2 regions of the Salinibacterium sp. CAN_S4 genome follow, and region 2 is predicted to be linked to the other one. Evidence: predicted binding sites of a transcription regulator. Region 2 holds the regulator's gene; the other holds the start of a gene.

Region 1 (7,704 bases), on a different contig from region 2:
TCGGCAGAGAACCACGCCCCGGCACAGTTGTCGCAGCGCCCGCACGGGGTCGCGGTGTCGTCGTCGAGCGACCGCTGCAGAAACTGCATGCGGCACCCGGATTCCCCGGCCAGCAGCGCCTCGTAGTCGAGCATGTGCTGCTGCTCGGCCTTGCGCTCCGCGGCGATGTGCTCGTAGCGCTCGCGGTCGTACTGCCACGCGCGCCCCGTCGACACCCACCCGCCCCGCACCTTCTGCACCGCGCCGTCGACGTCGAGCACCTTCAGCAGCAACTCGAGCGGCGTGCGCTTGATGTTGACCCTCGCCTCGAGCGCGGGGGTGCTGAGCGGCTGGTCGCTGAGCTCGGCGAGCACGGCCTCGGCCCTCTCCTGGCTGGGCATGGATGCCGTCGCAAAGAATTCCCAGATCGCCTCGTCTTCCGGGCCGGGCAACAGCAAGACGTCAGCGTTCTCTGTCGCGCGGCCGGCACGGCCCACCTGCTGGTAGTACGCGACGGGAGAGGATGGAGCGCCCAGATGCAGCACGAACCCGAGGTCGGGCTTGTCGAAGCCCATGCCCAGGGCGCTCGTGGCGACCAGCGCCTTGACCTCGTTGCGCTTGAGCGCCTCCTCCGCATCCTGCCGCTCGGCCGTGTCGGTCTGGCCGGTGTACGCCCGCACGTCGTGGCCCGCATCGCGCAGCAGCCGCGCAGTGTCCTCGGCGGCGCTGACCGTGAGCGTGTAGATGATGCCGCTGCCGGGAAGCTCGCCGAGGTGGGTGAGGAGCCAGGCGAGCCGCGCGGCGGCATCCGGGAGCCGGAGCACCCCGAGGCGGAGGGAGCGACGGGCGAGGGGACCGCGGATGGTTATAACTGAACCGACCTCGCTGGCTCGGTCGGCGCTGGGGTCGCGCAATCGCTGGCGCGATTGCCCAAGCTCCACCGCGCCAGTTAACTGCTCGGCGACGTCGGCCACCACGCGCGAGTTCGCGGTCGCCGTCGTGGCGAGCACCGGAACTCCGGCGGGCAGCTCCGCGATCAGGTCGCGTAGTCGCCGATAGTCAGGGCGGAAGTCGTGGCCCCAGTCGCTGATGCAGTGCGCTTCGTCCACCACGAGCAGTCCTGTGCGCGCGACGAGGTCAGGCAACTGCGTCTCGCGGAACGACGGGTTGTTGAGCCGCTCCGGGCTCACGAGCAGCACATCGACCGAGTCATCCTGAAGCCGGGCCTGAATCTCGGCCCACTCGTGCGGATTCGTCGAGTTGATCGCCACCGCGCGCACGCCCGCGCGGGATGCCGCGGTGATCTGGTCGCGCATGAGCGCCAGCAGCGGCGACACCAGGATGGTCGGACCGGCGCCCCGCTGGCGCAGCAGCAGTGTCGCGACGAAGTACACCGCCGACTTGCCCCACCCGGTGCGCTGCACGACGAGAGCCCGGCTCGCGTCATCGACGAGTGCAGTGATCGCCTCGAACTGCCCGTCGTGGAAGTGGGCGTCGTCCCGGCCGACCAGGGTGCGGAGGATGGCCAGGGCTGCGCTTCGCGTATCTGTCACGCCTCCCAGTGTCGCAGCAGCGACTGTCAGCAGGCGCCCCACATGCCGGCTCCGGCATCGACGGCAGAGCGCTCAGTCGCTTCGATCTCGGACTGGAACAACAGATTCGGCCGATACATTTCGACCTCGGCGGCGCCCTGCCTGAGCATCTCGAGATTGACGTTGGTGGAGTCATCCGTATAGATGAACAGCAATGAGCGACCGTATTGGTCCAGCGGCTCGATGTCGGGGAGAACCCACACGTGAGTGCCCTCGGGGAGGAGTTGACGCAAGAGCCCGGTCGCTTCGTCGCCGTAGCATTCGAGATTGTCGCCGATTTCGGGAGTGTCGATTCCGAGCATCCTGACCTTGCGGCCGTCGGCGAGGAAGAGGGTGTCGCCGTCGTGCACGTATTCGACTGTCGCCTCGGTGGCGGCGCTCGGGATGCCGCCCGCTGCCGGTTGCGTGGTCGGGGTCACTGCGGTCGTGCCGACGCCGGCCAGCCGGCCGAGCAGCACCGCGACCACGATCGCGATGAGGGTGAGCAGCACCAGAAGCACGGGCCTGAAGCGTTGGGGCATGGCACGATTCTGACAGGTCGGCGGGAGGGTCCGCGCGCCGCCAACAGGGGGATGATGAGTCTCATGAGCACCAGCGCCTACCTCAGCCCGCCGAACCGCATGCCGTTCTACCTGCGATGGGGATTGCGGATCGCGCAGCGCCGCACGGGCACAGCGCTGCTGCCGGCGCAACTGCTGGCGTGGTATCCGAAGGCCGCCGTCGGGTCGGCCGTGCTCGAGTCGCTCATCGCGCACGACGACGGCCGGCTCACCGAACGTACGCTCAAGCTCGTGCGTATGGCCGTCTCTTTTGCGGTGTCGTGCCCCTTTTGCGTGGGCATGAACTCCGAGGGCTGGGAGAAATTGATGACTCAGGATGAGCTCGCCGCCGTCCAGGGACTGGCCCCGCTCGACACATTCGAGCCCCTCGAGCGGATGGCGATCGAGTACGCGCGCCGAGTGTCGGCGACGCCGCTGGACTTCACGCCGGAGTATGGCGCCGAACTCACCGCGATGTTCACGCCGCGAGAGCTCGTGGTGCTCGCCACGACTTCGGCGCAGGTGAACTATTGGGCGAGAGTGATTCAGGGGCTGGGGTGCCCTCCCGAGTGACGTTCTGCTCAGGATGCCGCGGCCGGGGTTCATCGTCGGCCACCCGGTCCCCACCTCCCGATCCCGGGTTACTCCACCGCACCACCACCGCGTTCTTGCCCTCCACAGCCCCGGCTTTCTCCGCCGCAACACCACCGCGTTCCGCTCCTCCGAATCCCGGGTTTCTCCGTTGCACCACCACCGCGCTTCCCGCCTCCAGATACCGGGTTTCTCCTTCGCACCACCACTGCGTTTCCCGCCTCCAGATACCGGGTTTCTCTGTCGCAACACCACCGCGTTCCTGTCCTCCACAGCCCCGGCTCGAATGACTTATCCCAAGATGTGTCGGAACCTATTGTCGAACATGTGTTCGAGGTCAAGAATTGTCGTATGACCTTCATCAGCACCCAGACAGCAGCGCCGGTGGCGTCTGCGCTGAGTGCGCTGAGTGCTCTGATGTCATCCGCGGTTGACGCTCTCACACTCGTTTCGACTGCGGCGATCGACTATCGCGATCTCGATGATGGGACCCTGCTGGAGCTCCATCGCCTGGCGGCACGCGAACGCCAACTGGTCGAAGCTCATGCGGCCGTCATCGCTGGAGAGATCGCCCATCGGTCAGCTCCGTCCCTGGGCCATTCCGGGCTCGCGCAGCGCAACGGCTACCGCACTCCGGAGGAGCTTGTCCGCGTCTCCGCGCGGTCCACCGCTCGGGAGGCCAGCGCTGCTGTGCGCGTGGGGCTCCAGTCCAGGGACTCCCAGCTCGCGAGCACTCCGCAGAGGCCGTGGCTCGTCGCAGTAAGCGGCGCGCTCGTGGCGGGATCCCTTCCCGTCGCTTCGGCTGACGCCATCCAGTCAGGGCTGGGTGAGCCTGCTCTCACCGTCTCGATCCCCATGCTGGCGTCGACTGCGGAGCAACTCGTCGCCGAGGCTGCCACTCTCGATCCCGACCGACTCTTCCGCCGCGCGCGCCAACTCCGCGATGAACTCGACGAACTGGGTGTCGCAGACAGGGAGCGTGAACGACGCGAGCGTCGATCCCTCCGATTCACCAGGCAGCCGGATGGGATGGGGCGGCTGACGTGGCTCCTCGATCCCGAGTCCGCCGCTGTCGCCGCCGAACTCTACGACCGGGCGACATCCCCGCGCCGCGGTGGTCCGCGCTTTCGCGGGGAACTCGAGACGACGGCCGAGCGCATCCTCGCCGATCCGCGCACCACCGAGCAGCTCGCATCTGACGTGTTCCTCGAACTGTTGCGCCACGGCGCCGCAGCCGACGACTCTGCGCTGCTGGGATCTGGCGCTCCGTCGGTTCGTGTGCTGGTGACGGCCACAGCTCTGGCGTCAGGGATCGGGTGCGGGCGACTCGAGGGCCAGCCGGATCCCATCTCGATTCAGACCGTCCAACGGCTCGCCTGCGCGGGAGCGGTTATGCCGATCCTCTTCGATCAGGGCCAGCCACTCGATGTCGGCAGGGATCAGCGTCTCTTCACGCACCGTCAGCGGATTGCGCTCGCGGCACGGGATGGCGGATGCCGGTTCCCCGGCTGCGAGCGGCCGCCGTCATGGACCGAAGCCCACCACGTGAAGCAATGGGTTCGGGACGGTGGAAGCACAAACGTCGCAGATGGAATCCTGCTGTGCCGGCACCATCATCTGTTGATTCACAACAACGGGTGGGAGATCACTCGAAAGGGATCTCAGTATTGGCTCGTGCCACCGCCGGACATAGATCCGGGTCAAGCGCCGATCCTGATGCCGTCGAAGAGCTCTGCCATGCGAGACCTTGCGCGCGAGAGTGCCTGACGGCCGGTGACCGATGGCGCGCGAGTGCCTTGCGGCTGGTGACCGATGGAGCAAGAGTGACTGGCAACTGGGGACCGGCGACCGGCGATCAATGGAGCAAGAGTGACTGGCAACTGGGGACTGGCGACCGGGGACCGGCGACCGGCGACCGGCGACCGACGGTGCGCGAGTGCCTGATGACTGGCGACCGGTGACCGAAGGCGCGCGAGCGCCTGATGACCCGCAACTGAGCGCGCGAGAGCGCATGGCGCCGCTACGCCGGCCCACGCTGGTCGCCGTGGGTAGTTGGCCCGCCCACGAGCCGAGCCCCGGCCAGTGCAAGGATTGAAGCATGACCCAGCCCCAGAGCGCACCGCATCCGAAACTCGACGAATTGATTGCGGTGCTCGAACGGTTGCGCGCCCCGGGTGGCTGCGCTTGGGACAGGGAGCAAACCCACGAATCGCTCGTGCAGTACCTCATCGAGGAGACGTGGGAACTCGTCGACGCCATCGAGACGGGGGACAAAGACGAGCTCATCGAAGAACTCGGCGATGTGCTGTACCAGGTGGTGTTCCATGCCGACATCGCGGCCGAAGCTGGCCAGTTCACCCTCGAGGATGTGGCCGCGCACATGACGGCGAAGATGATCGGGCGACATCCACATGTGTTCGGTGATGCTGTGGCCGAAACGGCCGACGACGTCATGGCCGTCTGGGACGACCTCAAAAAGACCGAGAAACCGCACCGCACGAGTGTGCTCGACGGGATTCCACAGCGGATGCCCGCGCTCGCGCTCGCCGACAAACTCCTCGGCCGCGCACACAAGGTCGGCCTGCTCGATGCCACGCTGCCCGGAGCCGTCAACGTCACCGACGAAGACGAGCTCGGTCCGCTGCTGCTGGCGATCGTGGCATCCGCTAAGGCGAACGGGCTCGATTCCGAGCGTGCGCTGCGGTCGGCGCTTCGGGGCCTGCAGCAGGAGATCCGCGATTTCGAGATCGAGGCCGCATCCGATGCCGGGGTGATCGGCACGTCCGACTAACGGGTCGCGAGCGGGTCGCTGGCGGGTCGCGGGAGGGTTTCCGGCGGGTCACAGGCGAGCTGTGGGGATGGTGCCCTCTCCAACCCGAATGGAGAGGGCACCGAGGCACGAAATTCAACCTCGACGAAAACATCGTGGGAATAAGCGCACCCCAGAACCGGCAGGATTACCCGACCTACCGGTTCGTCATATGGATATGTTTTATCAACACTTTCCAAGCGCTGGCAGCTGGTTTTCGGACATACGTCAACGTCACGACCGCCCACTCAGTGTACCCCGAATTGGGGATACCGGGGTGACGAGTGGGTGAGCGTGGCTCAGGTGCGGGCTGGCCAATCGCGACAAGTGCGACAGAATCGAACCATGGCATCATCGGTCACCCCTTCCCGCGGCATGCGCGATTTCCTGCCGGCAGACAAGGCGCAGCGCGAACGCGTGCTCGGCGTCATCCGGAACACGTTCCGCTCACATGGTTTCGACGAGATCGAGACGCCCGTCATGGAGGACAGTGACAGGCTGCACGCCGGCCTGGGCGGAGACAACGAGAAGCTCGCTTTCGCGGTGATGAAGCGCGCGCTCACCACCGACGACCTCCGCGCCGCCGACCAGCCGCTCGACCTCGCAGACCTCGGGCTGCGGTTCGACCTCACGGTTCCGCTCGCCCGTTTCTACGCCAGCCACCGCGGAGAGCTCCCGACGGTCTTCCGATCCATCCAGATCGGCCCGGTCTGGCGAGCGGAACGACCCCAGAAGGGTCGCTATCGCCAGTTCGTGCAGTGCGACATCGACATCATCGGCGAGGCCGGCCCGATCGCCGAGGTCGAACTCATCACAGCCACGGTCGCGACGATCGACGCTCTCGGGCTCGACGGGTGCAGCATCCGCATCAACGACCGCCGACTGCTCACGAGCGCGCTCGAGCTGCTGGGGTTCCCGCCGAAGGAACATGAGCCGGTGCTCGTCACCATCGACAAGCTCGACAAAATCGGCCACGACGGCGTCATCACCGAGCTGAGGGACCGTGGATTTCCCGCGGGACCGGTCGACGCCCTGAACGAGTTTTTCACGCGCCCCGTCGCCACAGAGCTGCTGCCGTTCGGTGAGGCCGCGATCCGCAAGGCGCTGCCCGAGGGGGTCGACCCCGTGGCGGTCGCCGAACTCGCCGCGATCGGTGAGGCTGCGACCGAGGTCGTCGGCCGCGATGTCGTGGAGTTCGATCCCTGGCTGGTGCGGGGGATGGGCTATTACACGGGCACGATCTTCGAGGTCGCACACCCGTCGGTGAACTATTCGCTCGGTGGCGGTGGACGTTACGACGGCATGATCGGCCGTTTCCTCGGCAGCGACGTTCCGGCTGTGGGCTTCTCGCTCGGGTTCGAGCGGATCGTCGAGCTGGTCGAACTCGAGAGCTCCGAGGTGGCGGATGCCGTCGCCCTCATCCACGACCCCACGATGTCGCCCGCCGCCCTCCTCGGCCTGAAAGCTGCCCTCGTCGCGGACGGTCGCCGGGTCAGGGTGGAACGTCGGCCGAAGAATGTCAAACCGCTGCTCGACCAGCTCGTCGCTGCCGGTTTCGGCTCCTATGCATTCGTCGACGCCACCACGGTGACACCGGAGTTCAAGCAGCTAGGTTGACGCGAACCCCCTCTTATTGTTAACTACTTAACAATATGAACGACGACATCACCTCCAGCACGGCCTTCAAGCTGCACCGGGCGACCGCGCTCATTGACCGCGTCGCCGACGCGTACCTGAGCCGCGAGCACGGCATCCGCTACGCCCTGTTCCTCGTGCTGCTGATGGTGCGCGTCATGGGGGAGCCGAGCCAGCGGGCGGTGGCGACCGCGCTCGACGTGTCACGGGCATCCATCACCCAACGGGTGTCCGCGCTCGTGGAGGCAGGACTGCTCCGCGTTGCGCCAGACCCCGCTGACTCCCGCGCCAACATCGTGAGCCTCTCGAGGAAGGGCGCCGGGCTCGTCACCGTGGCATGGGCCGGGCTCGAGCAGCACCAGGATGGCCTCGACCACGGTGTCGACGAGCCCGCGCTCGCCGCAGCGCTCGACCGCATCATCGCCAACGGTGAGCGGATCCTCGGATCATGACGGTCGGGCCGATGAAAGTCCGTGAACTGGGCGATCCGCAGGGCGAGACGCTGCTCATGCTGCACGGCGGTACGGTCGCGGGATGGATGTGGGGGCCGCAGGTTCCC
Region 2 (7,704 bases):
TGAGGGTGCCGTCCGCGTCGTACTCGCGCCGGTCCCACACGAGGTCGAGCGCGACCTTGCGGCGGTCATCCGGCACCGATGCCAGCGGCACGATCTTCGCGGCGTTGACGATGGCGGAATCGAGGCCGGCCTCGACGGCTTCGTGCAGGAACACCGAGTTGAGCACCGAGCGTGCGGCCGGGTTCAGGCCGAAGGAGACGTTGGACACCCCGAGCGTGGTGTGGATACCCGGATATTTTGCGGTGATCTGCCGGATGGCGTCGATCGTCTCGATGGCGTCCCTGCGGGTCTCCTCCTGCCCGGTGGCGATAGGGAAGGTGAGGGCATCCACGATGATGTCCTCGACGCGCATGCCCCACTCGCCCACGAGGGTGTCGACGAGCCTTGACGCGATCCGCACCTTGTTCTCCGCGGTGCGCGCCTGGCCGTCCTCGTCGATGGTCAGCGCGATGACGGCGGCACCGTGCTCCACCACGAGCGGCATGATGCGGCCGAAGCGGGAATCCGGCCCCTCGCCGTCCTCGAAGTTCACGGAGTTGACGACCGGGCGACCGCCGATGAGTTCCATGCCGGCCTGCAGCACGGCCGGTTCTGTGGAGTCGATCACGAGGGGCAGGGTCGAGGCGCTGGCGAGCCGCGACACCACCTCGCGCATATCGGCCACGCCGTCCCGACCGACGTAGTCGATACAGACGTCGAGCACGTTGGCGCCCTCACGCACCTGGTTGCGGGCGATATCGACGCAATCGCTCCAGCGCTCCTCGAGCATGGCCTCGCGGAAGGCGAGGGAACCGTTGGCGTTGGTGCGTTCGCCGATCGCGAGGTACGAGGAATCCTGGATGAAGGGAACGTGCTGGTACAGGCTTGCGACGCCGGCGTCCTCCTCGATCACGCGCGGACGGGGCTGGGCGCCGCCGATGCGGTCGACGACGGCCTTGAGGTGGGCGGGGGTGGTGCCACAGCATCCACCGACCAGGCCGAGCCCGAACTCCCTCACGAACTGTTCGTGAGCCGTTGCGAGTTCGTCGGGGGTCAGCGGGTAGCTCGCTCCATGGGTGCCGAGCACGGGAAGCCCGGCGTTGGGCATGCACATGACGGGGATGTGCGCGTGCGTCGAGAGATGGCGCAGGTGCTCGCTCATCTCGTCGGGGCCGGTCGCGCAATTGAGCCCGATCATGTCGATGCCTAGCGGCTCGAGGGTGGTCAGCGCCGCGGCGATCTCGCTGCCCATCAGCATGGTCCCGGTAGTCTCCACCGTCACTTCCACGAAAATGGGCAGCCGGATGCCCGTCTCGGCAAAAGCCACCTTGCAGCCGTTGATCGCCGCCTTCGCCTGCAGCAGATCCTGCGCGGTCTCGATCAGCAGCGCGTCCGAACCACCGAGGATGAGCCCTCTGGCCTGTTCCGCGAAGGTGGACTTGAGGTTCGCGTACGTCGTGTGGCCGAGGCTCGGGAGTTTCGTGCCGGGGCCCATCGAACCGAGCACCCAGCGCCGATGTCCGTCCCTGGCCTCGAAGGACTCGACGGCCCGACGAGCGATCTCAGCACCGGCGCGAGCGAGTTCCTCGATGCGGTTTTCGATGCCGTAGTCCGAGAGGTTCGACCAGTTGGCCCCGAAGGTGTTGGTCTCGATCGCGTCGATCCCGGTCTCGAGATAGGCGGCATGGATCGACTCGACGATATCGGGGCGTGAGACGTTGAGGATCTCGTTGCAGCCCTCGTGCTGCTCGAAGTCGTCGAGGGTGGGTTCGGCATCCTGAAGCATGGTTCCCATCGCGCCGTCAGCGATCACGACGCGCTCCGCGAGGGCTTTCAGCAGCGATGCTGATCGCTCGGGGAAGGGGATGGCGCCAGCGTCGAGCTGGCGGGGGGAGAGCACGCGTGAAGCCATGGGGCCAGCCTAAGCCGCGGCCATGGGCTCAACCCGTAGGAAGCCCGCAGGCGGTACGCACGACGTCATACAGCGCGTCGCGAACGTCGTCGGCGGCGCTGACATACAGGGGGCCGCTGAACCCGTCGGTGGTGGAGACCGCGACGGGGACGATCGTTCCGCGCTTGTCTTCGGCTATGGCGTGGGCGTCGCACCGGTTGGGCGAATAGAGCAGCGTCACGGTGGCTGGTTCGTCTGCGCCCGCGATCGTCCGGGAGATCGGCGCGGGTATAGCGTCCGTGCCATCCGGGCTCACTGGGGTCAGCAGCGTCGTGCTCGATGCGCTCTCGAAGGTGACGGAACCCGTTGCCCCGGTGGGGACGAGCGTCAGATCGATCTCGGCGATGGTGCGACCGGCGATCACAGAAACCCGGGGTGCCGCATCCATGGTGACCGTCACGATCGATGCGACGGACACGGCAAGGCAATCCTCCTGCCGGATGCCCGGCAGTCTCTGGAGCGTGTCGACGGGTGTCGCCACGGCCGTCCCGGCGCGACCGTCGGCAAGCCGATAGTCGAACTCGACCTCGGCCTCGGTCGGTTCGGCCGTGCAGTCCGGATCCGGCAGCGGCACGGGTAGTGAGATCGTGACCCCTGCGGGAATGGTGGTCGACTCCTTCGGCCACACAGCCGTGCCGATGAACTGACCGGCCGTCAACTGGAGCCGGGTCACGGTCAGAACGCTCCCCGTGTCGTTGAGGAACGAGACCTCGAGCTTGCGGGCGGCGACGTCGGTGCGGTTCTGGTACACGCTGAGAGTCAGGCCGTCCGGCGCAACCGCGCTCGACGTCGTGGCACACCCGGTGAGCACGAGAAGTGCCAAGAAGACCACCGATATGCGTCCCATGAGCCGAGATTACTCGACGGGGCTGTGGTGGGAGGTGCTGTCGCTAAAGGGAACGCAGTACGGTGACGACCTTGCCGAGCACCTGTGCATGGTCGCCGAGGATCGGCTCGAAGTTGGAGTTGCGAGGCAGAAGCCAGGTGTGGCCGTCACGCTGCCGGAAGACCTTGACTGTGGCTTCGTCATCCAGCATCGCCGCAACGATGTCTCCGTTCTCCGCGGTGTTCTGCTGGCGCACGACGACCCAGTCGCCGTCGCAGATGGCGGCATCGATCATCGACTCTCCCACGACCTTGAGCATGAACAACTCGCCCTTGCCGGTGAGCTGGCGAGGGAGGGGGAATACCTCGTCGATGTGCTGCTCTGCCGTGATGGGGATACCGGCAGCGATGCGGCCCACGAGGGGCACCATGACGGCGTCGCCGATGGAGACCGTGTTCTCTGGAGTGACATCTCCCGTTCCCTCCAGGGCGGGAAGGTCGATCAGAACCTCCATCGCTCTCGGACGGTTTGGGTCGCGACGGAGGTAGCCGCTCAGTTCGAGCTGGTTGAGCTGGTGGGTGACGCTCGAGAGAGACGCGAGGCCGACGGCGTCGCCGATCTCCCGCATGCTCGGCGGGTAGCCGCGGCCGGAGACTGAACGCTGGATGACGTCGAGGATGGCGAGCTGCTTGTCGCTCAGACTCTTGCGCCGACGAGTACCGCCAGCAGCCTTATCTGAGCCGTGTGTGTCAGCGACCATGATCTCCCCATTTCCCTGAGCAACCGACTGAATGTCGGTGGCTCATTCGAAACTGTATCCGCACTAAGACGCTAAAACAAACACCTGTTCTAGTGTTTCGCATCGAATCCCGTCTCAATGTCAGTGGCATGTTCGAAAATTCACTTGATATACGAGTAATTCGAATGTATGTTCGGAACAGATCTTCTAGCACAGTTGGGAAACTCGATACAGCACGGCCTGACTGCTTCGGCAGTTCTGGCCCACGACAGATCACGCGCTTCGTATCCGGCACTCCCGGCCGAGTGCCGGATACGAAATCTTGTAAGGAGCACATCATGAGCACCGCAATCAACACACTCTCTACGACCGCCTTCACCCCGGCACCGCGCCTTCGCATCACCAAGCGCGGTCGCTCACTGCTGACGGTTGTCGTTGCGGCGCCCCTGGTTATCACGGCACTGCTGTTCGCCCTCAACGGGGGAGAGGCGACCGCATCGCTCGGCGGCTCAGACGTTCCCTTCGACTACGTCACAGTGGCATCCGGGGAAACCCTCTGGCAGCTCGCCGGTGAGCTCGCTCCCACGGCCGACCCGCGAGAGGTCATCGACCAGATCGTGCAGCTCAACCAGCTGGAGTCGTCTGACGTGTTCGCCGGCCAGGAGCTGGCGATCCCGGCTCAGTACGCCCAGCAGTAGCCAGAAAGAGGCGGTGCCCGAACGGCCATAGGCTTGAGGGGTGACCAGTCTTTCCGACCTCCCGATCCGTGATGACCTGCGGGGACTCAGCCCCTACGGCGCTCCGCAGGAAAATGTCCCGATCCAGCTGAACGTCAACGAGAACACCCACGCGATTCCTGAGGATGTCGCCACCGACATCGTCCGAGCGCTCGCGCTGGCCGTCATGGGCGTGAACCGCTACCCGGACCGAGAGTTCACCGAGCTCAGGGACGCTCTGGCGACCTACCTCGGGCACGGTCTCACCCGGGACAACATCTGGGCAGCCAACGGGTCGAACGAGGTGCTGCAGCAGACCCTGCAGGCTTTCGGCGGACCGGGGCGCAGCGTGCTCGGCTTCCCGCCCACCTATTCGATGCACTCGATCATTGCCAACGCGACGGGCACCCGCTGGGTGACGGCGCAGCGCGATGCGGATTACGCCATCTCCCCAGAGACGGTGGTGGCCGCAATCCAGCGGGAGCAGCCCGACATAGTATTCCTGTGCTCGCCCAACAATCCCACGGGAACCGCACTGGGGCTCGAGACCATCGTCGCCGCGTACGACGCCTTCGACGGCATCCTGCTCGTCGATGAGGCCTATGCAGAGTTCGCCGAGGGGGAAACTGCCCTGAGCCTGCTCGAGGGGCGGCCGAGGCTGCTCGTCTCGCGCACGATGAGCAAGGCGTTCGCCTTCGCGGGGGCACGACTTGGATACCTCGCGGCGGATCCGGCCGTGACCGATGCGCTCCGGCTTGTGAGGCTTCCGTACCACCTGTCTGCCCTTACTCAGGCGGCTTCGGTTGCTGCGCTGTCACACGCGCCGGCCATGCTCGCCATGGTCGACGACATCAAGGCCCAGCGGGACAGGATCATCGCGGCGCTGCCCGCCCTCGGCTACACCCCGTTGCCGAGCGAGTCGAACTTCGTCATGTTCGGGGGAGTGGCTGACCCGAACGCGACGTTTGAGGCGCTGTTCGAGCAGGGCATCCTGATTCGCGACGTGGGGATCCCGCACCACCTGCGGGTCTCGGCCGGCACAGAGCAGGAGACTGAAATCTTCCTCGATGCCCTCACCAGCCTCGTCGGGCACTCGACGCAGCCCTCGCCCGGCTCGATCGGTAAGATCGAAGGATGACTGCACACCGCACGGCCAGCCTGAGCCGGTCGACGAGTGAGTCCAGCATCGAGCTGAGCATCGACCTCGACGGCACGGGCACATCGTCCATCAATTCCGGCGTGCCGTTCTTCGACCACATGCTGACCGCGCTGTCGAAGCACTCACTCATCGACCTGGGTGTCTCGGCCACCGGCGACACCCACATCGACGTTCACCATTCCGTCGAAGACATCGGGATCACGTTCGGAACGGCGCTGAAGCAGGCGCTCGGGGATAAGGCGGGGATCTCCCGCTTCGGTGACGCTCTCGTTCCCCTCGATGAAGCGCTCGTGCAGGCCGTCGTCGATATCTCGGGCCGTCCCTATCTCGTCCACACCGGTGAGCCTGTCGGGTTCGAGCACCACCTGATCGGCGGGCACTTCACCGGTTCGATGGTGCGCCACGTCTTCGAGGCGATCGCCTTCAACGCCGGGCTGACTGTGCACATCACGGTGCTGGGTGGCCGTGATCCGCACCACATCGCCGAAGCGGAGTTCAAGGCATTCGCACGGGCGCTGCGCATCGCCATCGAGCCGGATGCCCGTGTCAGCGGCATCCCGTCGACCAAGGGTGCGCTCTGAGGTGACCAGTCCATCCGTCGTCATCCTCGACTACGGCTCCGGTAACGTCCATTCGGCCGCGAAGGCGCTCGAACTGGCAGGAGCCAGGGTCACGTTGAGTGCCGACCGTTCTGTGGCGGAAGCCGCGGACGGTCTGCTGGTGCCCGGAGTCGGAGCGTTCGAGGCCGTCGCCCGTCAGCTCGCCACGGTGCGCGGTGGTGCCATTGTCGAAAAGCGCCTCACCGGCAGCCGGCCCGTTCTCGGTATCTGCGTGGGCATGCAGGTGCTGTTCGAGCACGGCGTCGAGCGCGGTAACGACACCCCGGGGCTCGGTGAGTGGCCCGGTGTGGTGATCGAGCTGGATGCCCCGATCCTGCCCCATATGGGCTGGAACACCGTGGAGAGTCCCGACGACACCCGCCTGTTTGCCGGGATCCGGGATGAGCGCTTTTACTTCGTTCACTCGTATGCCGCCCAGGAGTGGACGCTCGAGGTGCACGACCCGTTCCCCCAACCGAGGATCACATGGGCCCGCCACGGCGGCAGGTTTATCGCCGCTGTGGAGAATGGCCCGCTGACCGCAACCCAGTTCCACCCGGAGAAGTCCGGTGAGGCTGGAATCCGACTTCTGAAGAATTGGCTGGAAACCCTATGAGTGAGTTCGCAAAGAGCCCGGCGCTGGTATTGCTGCCGGCCGTCGACGTCGCCGGAGGTAAGGCCGTCCGGCTGACCCAGGGCGAGGCCGGCAGTGAGACGAGCTACGGCAGCCCGGTGGATGCCGCCCAGGAATGGGTCGACCAGGGCGCCGAGTGGATCCACCTCGTGGATCTCGACGCCGCCTTCGGCCGGGGCAACAATCACGCCGTGATCCGCAAGGTCATCAAGAACACCCCGCGCAAGGTCAATATCGAGCTGTCGGGGGGAATCAGGGATGACGCGAGCCTCGAAGCTGCCCTCGCGACGGGTGCCAAGCGCATCAACCTCGGCACGGCAGCGCTCGAGAATCCCGAGTGGGCCGCGCACGTCATCGCCGAGTACGGCGAGGCTATCGCTGTCGGTCTCGACGTGCGGGGGACGACCCTTGCTGCTCGCGGCTGGACGCAGGAGGGTGGCGACCTCTGGACGGTATTCGATCGTCTCGAGCAGGCCGGCTGCTGCCGCTATGTGCTGACCGACGTCACAAAGGACGGGACCCTGAAGGGCCCAAACATCGAGCTGCTGCGGGAGGTTGCCGAGCGCACCGATCGGCCCGTGATTGCTTCGGGTGGTATTGCCACTCTGGACGACATCGTCGAACTCCGCGAGCTCGTGCCGCATGGAGTCGAAGGCGCGATCGTGGGCAAGGCGCTGTACGCGAAGGCCTTCACTCTCGCGCAGGCGATCGACGTCGCATCCAACTAGTCCTGTGAGCGATTCGGCGGGGGTGCCGTGGGCCGGCCGCAGTTTCGGTCACAGCCCCGGTTCTGACGACGACGGTTCTGCGCCGGAGCACCTCGTGGAGGCCATCCGGCGCTTCCATGCGGGTGACGCTGGAGAGGCCAATGTCGTCGATGCCCTGCGCGACGCGCGACTGCTGATCCCGTTGGTCGCGGTGGCGGGGGAGCTCGGCACCAACGATCACGGTCATGCTGTGGACAAGAGCCAGGAGCTGTCGATCGTGACGGTCATGGGCCCGGACGGGCGCAGTGTGCTGCCCGCATTCACGTCGGTTGCGGCTATGTCGGCCTGGAACCCGAAGGCCCGGCCCGTCCCGGCGACGGCATCACGCGTGGCC

What was found. Region 2 encodes LexA, which represses DNA repair genes until DNA is damaged. Its sites were predicted from a motif close to TCGAACANNTGTTCGA; they were not measured.
Region 1: the regulator LexA is predicted to act here: its motif matches at 3,021-3,036, upstream of IWX81_RS14850 (HNH endonuclease signature motif containing protein).

The regions. Positions count from the first base shown of each region.
Region 1 covers NZ_JADOVB010000008.1:11,493-19,196, reverse strand. Annotated here, with positions in the region: gene IWX81_RS14865 (RecQ family ATP-dependent DNA helicase) at 1-1,532, opposite strand, end outside; gene IWX81_RS14860 (thermonuclease family protein) at 1,559-2,092, opposite strand; gene IWX81_RS14855 (carboxymuconolactone decarboxylase family protein) at 2,156-2,683, shown strand; gene IWX81_RS14850 (HNH endonuclease signature motif containing protein) at 3,053-4,468, shown strand; gene mazG (nucleoside triphosphate pyrophosphohydrolase) at 4,800-5,492, shown strand; gene hisS (histidine--tRNA ligase) at 5,856-7,127, shown strand; gene IWX81_RS14835 (MarR family winged helix-turn-helix transcriptional regulator) at 7,163-7,597, shown strand; gene IWX81_RS14830 (alpha/beta fold hydrolase) at 7,594-7,704, shown strand, end outside.
Region 2 covers NZ_JADOVB010000001.1:355,252-362,955, forward strand. Annotated here, with positions in the region: gene metH (methionine synthase) at 1-1,891, opposite strand, end outside; gene IWX81_RS01820 (hypothetical protein) at 1,920-2,777, opposite strand; gene lexA (transcriptional repressor LexA) at 2,821-3,516, opposite strand; gene IWX81_RS01830 (LysM peptidoglycan-binding domain-containing protein) at 3,834-4,193, shown strand; gene IWX81_RS01835 (histidinol-phosphate transaminase) at 4,234-5,349, shown strand; gene hisB (imidazoleglycerol-phosphate dehydratase HisB) at 5,346-5,951, shown strand; gene hisH (imidazole glycerol phosphate synthase subunit HisH) at 5,908-6,585, shown strand; gene priA (bifunctional 1-(5-phosphoribosyl)-5-((5-phosphoribosylamino)methylideneamino)imidazole-4-carboxamide isomerase/phosphoribosylanthranilate isomerase PriA) at 6,582-7,331, shown strand; gene IWX81_RS01855 (SseB family protein) at 7,336-7,704, shown strand, end outside.